DNA from 3 places in the Neobacillus sp. Soil_C_43 genome. Region 3 is predicted to be linked to each of the others. Evidence: riboswitches for the same ligand, from Rfam matches in the RefSeq annotation. Region 3 holds a riboswitch; each other region holds the start of a gene.
The links. A riboswitch is a leader RNA that binds a small molecule or an ion and turns the genes downstream of it on or off. The one in region 3 is predicted to bind cyclic di-GMP.
Positions count from the first base shown of each region.

Region 1: it holds a riboswitch for cyclic di-GMP, as region 3 does, so the genes downstream of both, AC3A54_RS19475 (DUF5667 domain-containing protein) here and AC3A54_RS15860 (anti-repressor SinI family protein) in region 3, are expected to answer to the same signal.
Region 2: it holds a riboswitch for cyclic di-GMP, as region 3 does, so the genes downstream of both, AC3A54_RS06660 (hypothetical protein) here and AC3A54_RS15860 (anti-repressor SinI family protein) in region 3, are expected to answer to the same signal.

Region 1 covers NZ_JBDGJV010000016.1:83,419-89,687, forward strand. Annotated here, with positions in the region: gene AC3A54_RS19455 (sigma-70 family RNA polymerase sigma factor) at 84-590, opposite strand; gene AC3A54_RS19460 (hypothetical protein) at 905-1,747, shown strand; gene AC3A54_RS19465 (hypothetical protein) at 1,981-2,130, shown strand; gene tagU (polyisoprenyl-teichoic acid--peptidoglycan teichoic acid transferase TagU) at 2,350-3,273, opposite strand; cyclic di-GMP riboswitch class I at 4,624-4,708, shown strand; gene AC3A54_RS19475 (DUF5667 domain-containing protein) at 4,791-6,092, shown strand.
Region 2 covers NZ_JBDGJV010000003.1:69,099-75,367, forward strand. Annotated here, with positions in the region: gene fliE (flagellar hook-basal body complex protein FliE) at 1-96, opposite strand, end outside; gene flgC (flagellar basal body rod protein FlgC) at 109-558, opposite strand; gene flgB (flagellar basal body rod protein FlgB) at 564-956, opposite strand; gene AC3A54_RS06655 (glucosaminidase domain-containing protein) at 1,114-1,782, opposite strand; gene AC3A54_RS06660 (hypothetical protein) at 1,916-2,230, opposite strand; cyclic di-GMP riboswitch class I at 2,381-2,466, opposite strand; gene fliT (flagellar protein FliT) at 2,666-3,013, opposite strand; gene fliS (flagellar export chaperone FliS) at 3,028-3,408, opposite strand; gene AC3A54_RS06675 (hypothetical protein) at 3,756-4,649, opposite strand; gene AC3A54_RS06680 (flagellar brake protein) at 5,171-5,797, opposite strand; gene flgL (flagellar hook-associated protein FlgL) at 5,929-6,269, opposite strand, start outside.
Region 3 covers NZ_JBDGJV010000011.1:167,130-172,044, forward strand. Annotated here, with positions in the region: gene AC3A54_RS15840 (YtxH domain-containing protein) at 1-231, opposite strand, end outside; gene AC3A54_RS15845 (DUF1128 domain-containing protein) at 460-684, shown strand; gene map (type I methionyl aminopeptidase) at 719-1,468, opposite strand; gene AC3A54_RS15855 (helix-turn-helix domain-containing protein) at 1,729-2,061, shown strand; gene AC3A54_RS15860 (anti-repressor SinI family protein) at 2,137-2,268, opposite strand; cyclic di-GMP riboswitch class I at 2,299-2,388, opposite strand; gene AC3A54_RS15865 (pseudouridine-5'-phosphate glycosidase) at 2,651-3,565, opposite strand; gene AC3A54_RS15870 (carbohydrate kinase family protein) at 3,562-4,530, opposite strand; gene AC3A54_RS15875 (hypothetical protein) at 4,793-4,915, shown strand, end outside.

The DNA.
Region 1 (6,269 bases), on a different contig from region 3:
TGTCGAATTGGGTCAGTCCCCCATACTTTCCCGCGCCAGTCACGCCCCGGATTGTCACCGACTGTTTCCAAAGAAAGGATGGTTTAGTTCAGAGGCATATTTCTTAATTTCTGTAATGCCCCTATCTTCCATTGCTTCACGGCTGAAACAGACACGTTTTCTTGAACCGCCAGATCCTTCATGGTTTGATCGTGGAGGATGACACCCACCACCCATTTTGTTTCTTTTTCTGTCAGTCCATGGCAATATGAAAGCAGAATCTCAGCATCAAAAGGGGTGTCAGGATTTTGGTCTTGTACGGTTTCCCAATACTCTTCTTTGGGATAAGTGACCATTGTCTCATCCTTATTTTTTTGGGTCAGCTCCATTAGGAGTTTCCCTTTAATATAGGTGTACGCATAGTTGGTGAAGCTTCCTTTTTCTGGGTTAAAGCGATTGTCTGCCTCCCAGAGGGCAATTAATGCTGCTTGATAGAATTCATCCTGGTTACGGTAAAGATGAAGAGAGTGCATGATTTTATGAATCATGGGGTTATACTGCTCGACTAACTGATTAAAGCTATCCATTGCTGGATCCTTTCGGGACAGCATGCTTCCAATTTATTCCTAGGTAGCTTAAAGATACCGAGAATAAAGGCTTTAATCGAATAGAGCTTTTTCATTTTTGAAAGGGAAAAGAGAAGGAAAAGAGTCTCTTTTGGCCTCAAAAAACAAATTTGATGCTGATTTTTGCAAATTTGAACCGTTTTGATATGAATTTGGACCGTGGGGACGGTTCTGGAGGCTTTTTTCTTCAAGAAATTTATATGAGCCAGGGGAGCCGTCCCTTTGTGGAAGTGATGATGAGAAGAGATACATGGGTCATTCACCTAATATTCATATGGCCATAAACTGAAGGTGGGGTGATGAATGTGTTACTACGGAATCAAGTGGACCCAGCTACCTATCATCAGAAATATTTTCGTCCATCTAGTTTACTGGCTTTAAATTTAAGATTTACCACTTCGGAGTTCTTGCAACCGTATGTTGAAAAAGCACACGACCAAATTCAGATACCAGCAGAATGGACTAAAACCCCTGAAGATACTCTTCTCAATTATTTTAGTATTTTGCGTGAAGCTGAAAACTTGGGAGGGCGAAGCTGCGGAACGGTTGGTCATGCACGGACTCCATTTCCACTGGCTTACAATTTTTTATCTAAGGAATATCAAAAAACGTTAACCTATGAAGACTATTTTCGTTCGTTTGCTGGGATTGGGCATACGAGTTTGATCAAGCTTTGTCGGGTGCCTGATGGAAAACGAGGTATACGTTTTTTTTATGAGATTGAAACAATTGAAGGGTTTAAGGGTAAAAGTGCGGAGTATTTTGGTTATTCTTACGGATTTATTCAGCTTGTTCACGGACAAGAAGGGTATCGGATTGCAGATTTGCAGCAGTTTCCGGAGGATTTTCTATGCGCACCGTACCATCTTTGGCAGCATGATGCAGAAGCAGTTATTGATATTAAATATGGATATTGGTGCAAGTTGATACAGAAAAGATACCCAACGATAAAAAATGGGTATGTTAAGCATATTTATTTTCACGGTACCGATGGCTTTGATTATCATTTTATATTCTTTACACTAACAAATGGAACAGACATCGAAATCGCTCAATTTCGTAAAGTTGGTGAAAAAACATGGAAACAGGTGAAAATGAAGCCGGAAGAAGAGTGCTTAACGGTAAAAGGGATTAAAAGATAAATTGCCAAAGGTTTCCAGGGGAAGGTTGTCAGGGGGACGGTTCTGCTGGCTTTTTTCTTCATCAAAGATTTTTTTGTGCCACAAGAACTGTCCCAGTGGTTTCGCCTCGAATTTTGTCGAAGATTGATAGGTTTTTAGAGTTGTGGATAGTGATAGAATGAAATTGCAGCTGAATATTGTTGGGGTGGTTGGTTGTTAATCTTCTTTCTGTTTTAGGAAAGGAGGTGATAATCATGGAAACATTTCTTGAAATTCTAAGAGAAGTTCTGAAGGGAGTTGTGCGTGAATTGAGCGCTTATTTCTTTCGGAAAAACGTTCTAGAAAACAAGAAAACCGCCCTACGCCGTCGTAAGCAAAAGGGTGGTTCTCAAGACAAACAATAAGCTTTTTGACAACCACCACCCTGACGGTTGAGGTTGCTGGGAGAAGTGTTAGCGCACTTCTCTTATTTATTATATTTCCATTATACATAAAAGTATTCCTGTAGAAAAGGAGAAATCCTCGGAGACCGGAGACCAAGGGGACGGATCTGCTGCTTTTTTCTTCATCAAAGATTTTTTTGTGCCACGAGAACCGCCCCTGTGGTTTATTCCTGTGATTTATTATTCTATCTCTAATTGTTTCTTCAAAACACTCTGTACTCGCTGTTTTTCCTCTGTAGATACAATTCCATAATAAATTTTATTGATTTTAGTTCCTTGTTCCTTTATTTCCATTTGCTGAATGTCTTTTGCTGCGTCTTTATAATACTTTTGGATATTTAACATTTGTTCAAAAGTAAGATTTGTTTTTACATTGTTCCCAAGTGCTTTGAATATATTTGAATAATTAGTTAAGCTCGACAAGCTTGCGCCTTCCTTTATTACTGCTTGAATAATTTGGCGTTGTCGCATTTGTCGACCAAAGTCACCTCTTGGATCCTCATGTCTCATTCTTGAATAGCTTAATGCTTTCGCACCATTTAACTTTAATTCACCTTTAGGAAACTCATATCCACCAGAAGTAAATTGTAAATCATTTTGAACGGTTACTCCTCCAACCGCATCGACAATATCTTTAAAACCTTCCATATTAATTTGTACATAATAATCAATTGGGATATCAAGGAAGTTTTCTACTGTATCCATGGCCATTGGAACTCCACCAAAGGCATACGCATGGTTAATCTTATCCTCTTTCCCTTTTCCAACGATCTCCGTTCTAGTATCACGTGGAATACTTAGCATCTTAACAGAATGATTGTTCGGATTAACAGTTAACACAATAATCGAGTCTGAACGACCACGATCACCTTTGCGTTCATCTACTCCTAACATTAATACAGAGAAAGGATCCTTCTTCGATAACTCAACAGGCTCCTGACGTTTTTCCGATTGTTTACGCTCAATTGGTTGGTGCATGGTTTCTACCGCATTTTTAAGAGAGTGATAGACAGAATAAGCGTAAACTCCAACACCGATAAAGAGAATTAGTAAGATAATTCCCGTTACCTTAAGCCATTTTCTCTTCTTTTTTTCAGTTTTCATCAGATAAATCCCCCAAGAAGTATATTAATTTAACTATTATATATGGTCCGAAAGTATTTTACAATTTTTTCAAATTAGGCCTTTTTTATTATAAATCAATCTCTTTGTGGAAGATATTATGTCAATTTTGTTAGTAAGGGTGATCGACTTCAAGCTGGGAGACAGAGGTTCAGTCACTCCATTAAGTACCTTTCCATAAAAGAAGCTTTCAGACCTCGACATTCTTCTCAATGATTTTATACCAAGAGTCCTTTATTTAGTTGGTTTTACCCCTGTGTTAATTAATCGTCTGATTAGTATCGAATAAGGGGGTAGAGAGACGAAAGAAGGCATTTCTCATGAAAATTGTTCTTTTTAAGGGAAGGATAGGGGGGAGTTCTGTTATATCTGCGACAAAGTTTTTATCTGATATCTAGGAGAAAGTCTTTATTCTTGCGGATTCTAGCAGTTCCAATTAAACGTTTGAATAGTAAAACATATAGGGGAAAGTGATGAATTTTGTTTAAATTGAGGGAATTGGGAGTGGATAGAGCAATGGTGACTAGTTAAGGTCCTTACATAACAATAGTCGCAATAACAACCTCGAGTTCATTTTCATAAAGGGAGAAATTTGTCCATTTCTTGACATTTTGTTCTAGAATAAGAAGATTCAAGGGAATTTTCGTATACTGTTTTTTGAAAATTATGTATTATAGATTTAATAGGGAAAAAGTCTTACTAAATTTAATGATGAGTAGGTAATAAGTATGCCGTATTATTCATTTCGAGAAGTTTGGACACCTTTGAGGCTTTTTAATATTCGATTTTTTATTGATAACAATGATAATAGTTTTTGGATCAAAATGGGGAATCAACCGAGAAAGAGGCTAACAAAATAACGGTTAAAGAAATTATTCTAACAGGAAAGAGCTCTGTCTGCACAGAGCTCTTTCTCATTATTTTCAGCTAAAGCTACATCTTGGATCAATCATAGTTGTTGTTATTCCTCCATTAGTACAGCCCATGAAAAGGATATATAACTATATTAAGGAGAAATTAAATGATTTTGAAGAGATTAGTATAAATCAGGAAACAGGAAAATAGGAGGTAAATTATAGAAGGTCATGGTATTGTTTTTGCGGCCGAAGATTTCAGAGGATTTGACCGTAATCTTGCTAGAGAATAGCTACTCCTTGTTTCTTGCATATAATTAGATGGATCCAGATTAAGATCTGTAATATAGGGATTTACTCACAATCTATCATGTGGAAGTGTATGTTTTGCATAGTAAAAAAGATATACAATTCCTTATTTTTAATATATATTTAAATTAAATAATGCTGAACAAATAAATTGAGTTATTTTGTTCTCATTTGAAAAAGGCAAATCTATTGAAAAGTAGAGACGCAAAGCCACAGGTCTACGGTATTTTTACTATGATGGCTGGGCTACCAAGTGAAGAATGGAAAAAACTCAATTTTTATATTGGGCTATTTCTGCATTCTTCCTTTACAAAACTAGTTTAGGAGGATTTTTTTATGCCAAAAAAAGAAGTTTTATTCACCAGGAAGTTCCGCAATGTACTTGCCACCACTGTTCTAACGGCAGGATTCACTTTCTCTATGGGAGGTGGACAAGCATTTGCGGATGAGAATGAGGTTCAGGTTGATCCTGCAGCAGGAGATACAGTTCAACAAGGAACTACGGATCCTGTAACCGATTCAACCGTAACAGATGAAACTACGGATCCTGCCGATCAGGAAGAGGCAACAGAGGGAACAGCTACAGATGGAGCGACTGAAAGTACCGACGACGCCGTTACAGAAGAAACACCAGCAGATGAAAGTACCGATGTAACTCAAGAAGAAAGTCCATCCCTTGTCCCTGGTGACTTTTTCTATTTTGTTAAAGTAATGACAGAAAAGATTCGCCTTGCGTTTACTTTTGATGACTATGAGGAAGCTCAATTATTAGCTGATTTTGCAGCTGAACGTATTAAAGAAGCAAATGTTCTACTAGCAGAAGGAAAAACTGAAGAAGCAGAACAGCTTTTAAAAGATGCGATTGCCACGCAGGAGCTTGCTGGTGAAAATTTACCAGATTCTACAGAGTCTTCAGAGGAAACGGAAGGTACTACTGAACAAAAGGATACAGATGTAGTAGAAAGTAAGCTTGCTAATAACATAGATGCGCTATTACTCGCTTTAGAAAAGGTTGAAAATCCAAAAGCTCAACAAGCGATCATGAAAAACGTTCAAAAGACTTTCGAAAAACTTCAAAAGAAGATGAGCAGGCTTGAAGAGTTAGATTCTAAGTTTGCTGAAAAAATGAGTGATATTGAAGGAAAATTAACTGATGGAAGCATTTCTGCTGAGAAGGCTGATCGTGAGAAGAAAAAGCTTCAGGAGGAATTAGGCAAGAAAAAGGATAAGGTTGAAGAAGAAGTAGCTGGCGACGTTGAGGAAGTAAGTACGGAGGCAGCTGAAGAGACAGAAGAAGCTGGTAAAGAGGAAGCTAAAAAAGGGCAAGAAACAGCGGCGGTTAAAAAAGTGGAAGATAAACAAACTGAAGCTGTAAAGCAGGCACAAGAAAAACAACAAGAAGCAACGAAAAAGGCTGAAGAAAAGCAACAAGAAGCAGCGAAAAAAGCGGAAGAAAAGCAAAAGGAAGAAGCCAAAAAAGCTGAAGAAAAACAAAAAGAAGAAGCTAAAAAAGCCGAAGAAAAACAAAAAGAAGAAGCTAAGGCTGAAGAAAAAGAAGATAAAGATAAAGATAAAGATAAAGAAAAAGAAAAAGAAAAAGAAGATCCTGGTAAGGGCAATAAAGGTAAGGGAAATTAATAGTTTATGCTTGGGTGTGCCATTTTTGGCTCACCCTTATTTTTTTACTCGGGACCAGGGAACCAAGGGGACGGTTCTGGTGGTTTTTTGGTTTAAAATATAATTTCAAAAGGGATGAAATAAACGTAAGTATTAGTGATGCGCTTTAGGTAAATTCTTATCTAGGGCATCGAGAGT
Region 2 (6,269 bases), on a different contig from region 3:
GCCCGAAAACGTGTTTGGAGTCGAACTTGATTCCACATTTTGAATAGGATTTTGATTAATTTTGATTAGTCCACTATTTATACCAGAAACGTTCATTTATGTTTCCCCCTAACGGCCTATTTCTAAAGCCTTTAACATCATTGATTTTCCAGTATTAAATGAAGTGACATTCGCTTCATATGCTCTTGAGGCAGCCAATAAATCTATCATTTCCTTTGAAAGGTCAACATTTGGCATCATGACATAGCCATCCGCATTCGCATCAGGATTTGATGGGTCAAAAACCATTTTGAATGGTGTCTTTTCATTAACTATGCCTGAAACTCTAACTCCTTGGAGTTGGGATTGTGATTGTTTTTCCATTGCCCCTTGTAAAACTTGATTAAATGATTTCTCTCTTGGTTCCATCATCACCATTTTTCGTCGGTAGGGTTCCCATTTTCCATTTACAAAAGTTCCTCTTGTCGATTCTGCATTCGCAATATTGGAAGAGACAACATCCATTCGTAGACGTTGTGCGGTCAAGGCAGATGCACTAATATTTAACGAATCGAACATGTTCTTTAACTCCTTCCTTTAATCGCTATTGATAATTGTTGAAATTCACTGTTAATTTGTTCCGTAAGTGTATAATACCAGAGTGAATTTTTTCCCATGCGAGTCATTTCTTCATCAATATCTACGTTGTTCCCGCTGTTTTGCATGACGGTGTTCGTATTCTCAACAACGCTTGGTGAAGGAATAATGGATGGTCTTCCAATGACCAAATGGCGGGCATCGGAACGATTTCCTTCAAAATTTGTTTGATTAGTTAAGTGTTTTTTCAATATATCCTCAAAAACTACTTGTTTGGCTTTATATCCAGGTGTTTCAGCATTTGATATATTATTAGAAATCACCTGTTGGCGTAAACTAGAAGCATCTAATGCCTTTTGTAGGAGGTTAATATTAGTCAACTTTCTCCTCCTCCTTTCCACCTATAAAACTTTGACATTTTTCGATAAATATCAACAAAATTATTAACATTCAATCATCAATATACTATAAAAAAGGTATTTAAATCTACACTTTTTTTACATAGTAAAAGTGTGTTATAGGAACATTATTTGAATATCAAGCTTTTAACTGGCCAAAAAACTTACTCACGCCTGTAACCCAATGATTATTCAGATTAGTAGGGTCATTCTCTGCACCAACAGGGGCATATTTTCCAGCAATTTTAGTTATGCTTGTTAGCCCCATTCCAAGATAATTCTTACTTATATTTCGAGCCATATCCATAATGCTTTCTTCAATAGAGGAATAGGATCTTAACCCATTTTTCCCCATCATTCCAGCGATGTTATTTTTAACATTGGCTGCTTTTGATGTTCCATTACCCGTTTCATGTTGAGCAATCGCTGCCAATAATGCTGGATCAACATTATATCTTTGTCCAGCTTGAATAAATGTTTGTCCCATCCCTTGCAATTTTCCGCCAAGCCCTTGATTAATTTTTTCAGCACTTATGGATTGAAATCGTAAAGATTCTCCTGAGTTAGCCGCAAACGAATCCATTCCCATATTTGAATTTTCATTGGTAAAGGTCATGTTTTCTATAAAGGAAGGAAACGTGGGTTGGATGGAAGATGGTGCATCGCCATTCATCATTTCATTTAAAACCGATGTAAAAAGGTTTGCAAATTCAGAATTAGTCGTCCCCATTTGTGAAGTTAATTTTTCATTACGGGACAATGTACTAGTTAACATAGTTTTGGTAAACCAATCATCACCTATTTTCAATGGAAAGCTCCTTTCTTCTTCATTTTTATATTCTGCTAAGTCCATAGCGAAAAAGAAGCGTGACTACGATTAATGCATCCGTGGTCACGCACAAGTATGTGTCAAACTTGACAACATTTTAAATACGATTGCATTAAATTGCACCTTCTAAAATCTTGCTTACATCACCTAAACATTCTTCCGTAAGCATTGAAATGCATGTTAGCTGACCATTTTCAATTTTCCCTTCAACTAGGACAATCGTATTGGTATCATGTTCTTGTTTCATTGCCAGAATTTGTTTCCCCATATAAACTACATTTTTCACAATAAAGTAGGACCGATTGATTGGGTATCCAAGCGTTATTTTAATTGGATGCTTGAAAAATGGTTTCTTCTTTTTAAATTCCATTAAATTTAAAATCTTACTATTAGCACGTTCGTCTGTTTTAATTTGTTGCAGGAACATTCTTTTTTCCTCTCCTTAACTGAATGTTAAAGAATATAAAAATAACCCCGCCTTTTTGAAGGGGGGTTAACAGACAAAAATATCTTTCAGTTGGGTATAGAAGTCCTATACCTTTGTAGACATTTTATACCTAGGTAAAACACCCTATCTTTTGGCAGCTGGCTGGCATAGTGATTTTCTCCTTAGCCCCTTTAGCTTTGCGCCACTGATTTTCATCAGTTTTGCCTTGATCGAGATTCAATGTTTTTAGTATCTAAATAATCTCTAATCAAATAATAGAATGTTTTAACAATATCGAATATCCGACCATTTTCCCATTTTTGTCGAATCTACTGGGTATTTAGTCCTAAATTATAGAATATTACGTAGATTTATTAAGAATCATGTCATAAATTGTCATTTATTCAAATTTTTATGACTCGATCTATGACTTTTTTACCTTTTAGAATCTAAAAAAATTCCATTTGTTTGCTTACTATAAGTCCTATATTGTTGAGAGACAAGTTTTTGCTTCTTTTGCTGATTAATAAGGTTTTTTGTTTCTTTGAGATTTTCATCTAATAGAGGTGCCATTTGTTGATCTAACAAGTAAGTGTCTTTTAACAATTGCTGCTCATTTGAAGTATATACATAATTCTTTTCGTGGTTTTTTTGCGCATCCACTCTACTCATTAATGCCTGTCTGTCATTAAGTAGTTTTTCAAATTCCTCATAATTTTCTTCTTTTAAGGAACTGCACATCTCTAGTGTTACTTCATAAATACTTTTTAGTATTTCTTCCATTTTTATCTCAGACCTTAGCTTTTTATTTTGGCTTGTTTCATTGCAGTTGACCAGGTATCCGATAATTCGACAGCGAATCCTTCAACTTCATCTAGTATTTCCGAATTCTTATTAAGATTCGCTTCGATTAACCGGGATTTCATATAATCATACATAGTAAGTAATTGTTCCGCTACACTATATTCTTTTTTTAAGGTTATCATTAATTCACTTAAAATATCCTGTGCTCTTAAATTATAGTTATTGCTATCTTCAAAGTTGTTATTTTTTAGAGCTGATTTAGATAATCGAATAAATTTGACTACTCCTTGATATAACAAGAAGGTAAGATCTTCTGGTCTTGAAGTTGTGACAGCTTGTTTTTGATAAGTTTGATAAGGATTATTTAGACCCATAATTATTTCTCCTTTTTCATTCACACATTTTCGTCTATAAAAGATTATCGGATAAACTATGTAATAGTTAAGTTCTTTGAAAAAAAACATAACAAAAAATATAAATAAAAGGGTCTGTTAAACTTGCCTGTTGATTTCCGCTTAAGGCACAAGCGGTCCGTGGGTGTTTCGGCGAGCCTCCTCGGCCAAAAAAGCGCTTGCGGGGTCTCCCCTGAACCATACTCCCACAGGAGTCTTCGTGCCTTCCGCTTCAATCAACAGGGTGTATAAATCAACACTGTTCTTTAACACAGCCAAATAAAAAAAAGATAGTCCAATTCAAAATGGAGTATCTTTTTTTTATTTGCTTAGCTGCCGACCTGGAGAACAATTCCAAACCCATCAATAAGATAGTTAAGTCTTTGATTATACGATTTGAGGTTTTGAATTTTAGCTGCATCCCCCAATTTATTAAATGCAGTAATTTCTCTAGCAAGCTTAGAAACTTCTAACTGTAATTCGTCATTTCGTTTTTTCTCTTGTCTTAGTTGCTGTTCCCTCTTAACTAGCTTTTCCTTAAGGGCTTCTTTTTCATGATTGATTGTCGATTTCATTGTCTCAACTTGTTGAACAGCTTCCTGGTTTTGAAGTGCCATATTGGTTAATTGGTATAACCCTCTCAACATTTCATTTAGGTTTAGACCGGGAAGTTGTTGTACGTTCGTAATAAGCCCTGACAAAATATCTAGCAAATCAGTATTCTGTTCAGTATTTTGATAGGTAGCTTGAGGAACTGTAGGTACCTCGTTAATTGCTTCAATTGAGATTACCGGTACGTTATTTTCGTTAATCGTTGTAAATTGAAGGGCATTTTGATTTAATTTTGACTCTTTTTCATTCGACTTTAATGTGGAATAATATTTATAGTTTACAGATTGATAGCCTCGGTTCAGCAGTTGTGCTGCCTCCTCTAATATCTCCGTAATATTCAGTGCACCCTCTTCTTGCCGGTCTTTAATATATTGAAACATAAAGGTAATTTCATTTTTGGTCCATTTACGATTCGTCTTTTTTGAATCCAAATTATTTTGATTATTTTCATTCATATTAAACATCATCAAATTGTTAAAATAATAAACTAATGATCCAGAAGTCAAATTGTTTTTATTCTCCAAGTCATGAATGAAAGACTCTTCTGATTGTCCTAATTCCTGATTCGCAAATGCCTCTTTCAGCTCAGATAGTGCGGATTTTAAACTCATAAGAATACCTCCTACATGATTATTAGAAATGAACGATTGGTACAAAAGCAATAATCTTAAACAACAATAATACAAGCATCAAAATCATTTGTCATTTCAAACGCACTTTCGTTATCATTCTCTTACTATATGTATTCGATCTTATGAATTTTTTATGGGTGTCGTTCAATCAAAAAAATCTATTACTAGTATTTACATGAACATGTTAATTATATAAAATTTGTAATTATCTGTAAACAACTTATTTAAATATTAATAGAGGCTTTTTTAGTAGAAAACAACAAAAAAGCCTCTCTTTTTAAATGAAGAAGGCTTTTTTTATAGGCTGTGTAAAATTGACTATTGATTTCCGCTCCAGTCACTTCGCTTTCCGTGGGCGTTTCGGGGAGCCTCCTCGGCGTTTCCGCCTGCGGGGTCTCCCCTGAACCGTACTCCCACAGGAGTCTTCGTGCCTTCCGCTCCAATCAACAGGGTATACAAATCAACATTATTCTTTAAAGCAGCCTTTTTATAAACAAATATTATCGTTCCTTTAAGCGGATTTGTCTTTGTTTTTCAAAACAATGCTGGATAATTTTCATTTGATCAGGTCGTTTGATTGAAGTGAATTCTAGAGCTACATATCTTCTTTCGATCTCTCTCATCAAACTACTTCGAATTACTTTTCCTTGAATTGGGACTTGTACTAGTTCCTTACTCCGTAAATCTGGAACGAATAAGGTACCAGCAATTTCTTCACCCTCATGAAATTGAGAATCTAGTTTACATGAAAATAGTACTCCGCCAGCACTAATATTGATGGTATGTAGTTCACTCCCGTCAATCAATAAACGTAAATTTGAATTCACTCGTACATTTTCTCTATGTTGGATTTTGATAATCTCATTTTCATTCGGCTTCGCTAGGCGGAGCAGTGGGATGGTATCTCTAGTTCTGCCAATAATTTCAGTCCTAAATTCAAATTTATTTTCACCAATAATATAAGATATTTCTAATTTTGTCCCTATAGATAACAGACCAATTATTTCTCTATCAAGTGGAATACTAATGAGAATCTCTTTTTCTCCAATCTCGGCAATATTTGACTTACAGGATAGTTCATGGGTTAGTATATCGATCATTATGTTTTGGTTCACTTTTGGATACATAGAGTCCTCCTGATAATCTGTTCAATTAAATTATGTCTTATTTATATTTTATCGGATATTGGAAAAAAAAGTTAAGGATAAAATTGTATAAAAAAAGGGCAATCACAAAAAAATTGCGCTGCCCCATATGATTAACGTAAGAAATCTACTAAAGAGGGTTGGATAATACGAGCACCAACAGATAATGCAGCCCGCTGCACATTCTCTTGGGCTTTTAGATTGGTGATAACTTCTGCCATATCAACATCCTCTTCACCCGATAATAACCGTGTAGTAGATACCTCAAGCCCGTCTATTCGTGAGATACTTAATTCCATCCGGTTCATTCGTGCCCCTAATTCAGACCGATGTCTGAGAAGGTTGTCCATTTGGCCGTCTAATTGTGCTAAATGGTCTGTTGATCCTGGATTGGGAGAACGAAAATCAGTTTCAATATCTGAAAGTACTTTAAAGATCCCGCCAGCTCCATCGT
Region 3 (4,915 bases):
ATAGGCAATATCCTCACTCACTTGTTCAAAGGTTTCCTTAAGCTTGGATGCCGTTCCCTTCACCTTATCAGCAATTTCACCTGGGTTTCTCGCAATATAGGATACCTTTCTAGAAGTTTTTAGGACATTTTCCGTCATCGCCTGACGGGTTTGTTTATCTAATAAACTTATGGCACCACCGGCGATTGCACCGATCAGCATGCCCCTCCAAAATTGATTCTTCTTTGTCATCTTAAACTCTCCTTAATCCTAGTTATTATCATTCATCTTTTTCAAAAAATAATGCCAAAGATTCCCTACGTTTATTTTGCGTTATCTCTGTTTCCTATGCAAGTCCGCGTACTCTTTTATACCCATTCTTTTACGAGATTAATCGTGTGAATTTAAGAGAAGATTATATTGACAGATCATTTTTAACATGAAAAGATGAGATATATGAATTCGGAAAGGGTGACCGAAATGAATCTATCAGAAAAATCGATTGAAAACGTGGAATATATGATTGAACAAATAAAAGAAAAGCTTAGGGTATTAAACCTAGGGGCTATTAAACCTTCTCACTTTGATGAAGAAATGTACGAAGAATTAAAAGAGATTTATGAAATGGTACAAAAAAAGAACTCCTTCAGTCCGAATGAAATGCAGGCTTTAGTAGAAGAATTAGGAAGTCTGCGAAAAAAATAATAAATAGAGGTTGACTCCTTGGAGTCAACCTCATTTATTTTTGCTCTGTTAAGATGACAGGGCCATTCTTAGAAACGGCAAGTGTGTGCTCATATTGTGCTGAATATTTCCCGTCTACAGTTCTGGCGGTCCAGCCATTTGTATCCATCTTCGTTTGATAGTGACCGATATTTACCATCGGCTCAATCGTAAAGACCATTCCCTCTTTAATTCTTGCCCCTTTTCCTGGCAGCCCATAATGAGGAACATCCGGTTTCTCATGAATCACAGCACCAATGCCGTGTCCAATAAAGTCTCTTACAACCGATAAACCTTCACTTTCCACATAGGTTTGGATCGCATGACCAATATCACCGATTCGATTGCCTACAACCGCTTGCTCAATACCTTTATATAATGCTTCCTTTGTCACTTTTAATAAATGCTCTGTTTCTTTCGAAATATTTCCTACCGCATAAGACCACGCAGAATCAGCTAAGGCACCATTATAATTGACTACCATATCAATCGTAACAATATCTCCTTCTTTTAAGGGCTCTTTTCTTGGAAAGCCATGACATATTTCATCATTGATACTTGCGCATGTTGCATATTCATAGCCTTTATATCCCTTTTGCTCGGGTGTGGCCTTGTGTTCGCTTAAGAATTTATTGACAAACTGGTCAATTTCCCAAGTAGTTACACCTGGCTTAATTAATTTAGCAATTTCTTTATGACAGGCCGCAAGGATTTCTCCAGCCTTTTTCATCGCTTCAATTTCACGTTGTGATTTCAGGACAATCATTCTTTTCCCTGCCTTTTTGAATATTTTTATGTATAGTATGCTTTACGGTTCGCATTAAACTATATTCTCTTTTGGAAACACTATTAATAGTAACTCGAATCCGCCAATTTTTCAAAAGAACTTGTTATTATTGGGCTTTTTTGGATAATCATTTTATTATATTCACTATTTTGTCATATTCCTTTGTTCTTAATATGGTACTTTTTCATTCTTTTTGGTAGAATTAACATATAAATATGTTTAATAGGTGTGTGAATGGAATGATTGGTGACCGCGTAAAAAAATTTCGCTTAGAAAAGAGGATGTCTCTTTCCGAACTTGCAGAGCAAGCTGGCGTCGCTAAGTCTTATTTAAGCTCTCTTGAAAGAAACCTGCAAAAAAATCCATCTATACAATTTCTTGAGAAAATTGCAGCCGTATTAAATTTACCCGTTGAACATTTTATCCATGAGCAAATTAATAAGGATGAGTTAGACAGTGAATGGATGAATTTAGTTAAAGAAGCAATGGGATCTGGTGTTTCAAAAGAGCAATTTCGTGACTTCCTGGAATTTAATAAGTGGAGAATAAATCAAAATAGTAGTAACGAATAATTTTTTTCTATAAAGAAGAAAAGCATTCTACAAAAGAAACCTCTTCTGTAGAATGCTTTTTTAATATGTACCAAGTTAGTTCTTTTGACCATCTTGGAGAAGGAATTCACGAACATCTGTAATAGATAAGCCAAGTTCCTTTGCTTCTAATATGAGCGCCATCCATTCCTGATCAATTACATCCACGTCTCTCTCTGCAATTATCATTTTTTCTCCCCCTAAAATACACATAGTATTCCAGGTAACCCGGCCATCATAGCATGAAATGCCTGCCTTAGATCCTCGGCTTTGCGTCCCTACTTTTCAACAGGTTTGCCCTTTTCTGTTTCGACTGCAACTTAAGTATTACATTTTTTCATTTTTCTACTATTTGTTTAGGTAAAATGACTTAATACTAAATGATATGTTCATTATATCTAGTCCTTTTATAATAGGTTGTTGTTTTTTGTCTTTTTTTTATAATTTTCGAACTATTTTTATACACAAATTATCCTATTTTTCTACAAAAAATTCCTTTTACTACCATTTTTAGGAGAGGAAATTAAAAAAGGAAGGAAATTAGGTCAAATCCTCCCTTTAAAATGTATGCTTATTTATCGCCTTTTACTGCTGCTATAAGAGCACCTATTTTGGCATTATGTTTCACTAGTGCAATATTTGCTTCTAGGCTTGACCCTTCTGTTAGCTCTTTTACTCTGCTTAAGAGAAAAGGTGTGACCTCTTTACCATGTATGTCCCTACTTTTGGCCTCGTTTAAAGCAAGTTCTATAACCTTATTGATTACAGTTTCATCCATAGCATAGGGTTCTGGTATCGGATTGGCAATGACGATCCCACCTTGTAACCCTAAATCCCATTTAGCCTTCATTAATGCTGACGCTTCTTCTGGGGAATCCACTCGGAAATTCACTTTATATGGACTTGTTCTCGTATAAAAAGCTGGCAGAATCTCTGTTTGATAACCAATGACGGGCACTCCGTTGGTTTCTAAATACTCCAACGTTAACCCTAAATCAAGAATTGATTTTGCTCCAGCACAAACGACTGCTACATTTGTTTTTGCTAATTCCTGTAAGTCAGCTGAAATATCCATTGTTACTTCTGCCCCGCGGTGAACACCGCCAATACCACCTGTCACAAACACGTTAATACCACCCATTTGTGCACAAATCATGGTCGCTGCTACCGTTGTGGCCCCATGTTTTTGTGCTGCGATTAAGTAGGGGAGGTCCCGCCGGCTTGCTTTCATGATTTCCTTACTAGTGCCTAAAAATTCTAAATCCTCTTCAGATAAACCAATCTTGATTTTCCCATTAATGATGGCAATGGTAGCTGGTACAGCCCCATTCTGCCGGATAATTTCTTCTACTTCTCTTGCAGTCTCTACATTCTGAGGGTACGGCATCCCATGTGAAATAATCGTCGATTCAAGTGCAACAATGGGCTTACCTTTTCTTTTGGCTTTAAGTACTTCCTCAGAAAAGGACAGGTATTCTTGGTTCATCGCTTGGTGACCCCTTTACTGAAGTATTTCTGATACGTTTCAAGTAAGGTTTGCTGGTTTAATTTGGGATTTACCGTTTCATTTGAATTTATGGTAATCAATGAACAGGAAAGACCAATTTTACATGAATCTTCGGTATTCAGCCCCTTAAGATAGCCAAATAAAATTCCGGCAATGAGTGAGTCGCCAGCCCCCGTTACATCTACAATCGGAACAGTCGGAGGTAGTAAAGCCCCCGCTTCGCCAGCCTTTGTATAATAAATTAATCCCTTCTCACCTCGAGTAATAACTACTTTCTCCACACCTTTTTTCAAAATGACTTCAGCTGCTTGGTAGAAGTCACCTTCTGATTTGATTTCTAGGTTGGATAACGCCTCTGCCTCTTTATGGTTGGCCACTAGCCAGGTTACACCCTCAAGGGATGCTGGAAGCTTTTCTGTTTTCGGAGCGGAAACTGTAGCAATACAAATAGGCTTCATGAAGTTTTTACAGTCAGTAATTACTTGTTGAATGATGGTTTTTGGAAAGTTTGTGTCTAATAAAATCATTTTTGATTGTTCAATATACGTCCATATATCTTCAAAAATGGATTCTTTCACTTCATCATATATAGCCATGTCAGCTAGTGCGATTTCCATTTCACCTAATGGATCAAGTACGGCAGTATAAGTGCCGGTAGATTTTCCTTGTATGATTTGTGTAGGACTTACTTCCACAAAGTCTTTAGTGTTTTCTAGTAGCCATTCTCCTTCAGGATCTGAGCCAACATAAGCAAACAGAGATGTTTTGAGACCTATCCGGCCTGAGTTTTCTGCTATATTTCTTGCGACTCCGCCCCGTGACAATGAGCTTATGGCTGGGTTTGATGTTCCATACTCCAACTGTTTAAGCGCCTGAATTTTACGGTCTACATTCGCTCCACCAATACAGAGAATATCAAAAATGATTGCTTCCTGTTTGTTCATTGTTAGCATCCACTCCTTAAGGTCCTTTGTTAAGCAAGTCAAAATTTCATAATATTCCCTACTCATATAACTATTACGATACGAATCTTGAAAATCCTGTTAAAAAATAGAAAAACATTTTGCTATTTGAAGGGACGGCTGAACAACAAGGATTTATGTTAATGAAATTTGTCTAAAATGTGACAGATAACATATAATATAAACAACATATAAATATACTAAATATTATTAATATTCAAAATAAAAGGTGGTGTTTGATGCTATGACTGTGATTCATGTTTTAAATTATTCAATTCCGATTGCGTTTATGGTGTTTGCTGGTTTTCTACTCGATCGTATGTGCAAACCGGACAAACAAGAAGATGCCTCGACAGGAGAGTCTCCA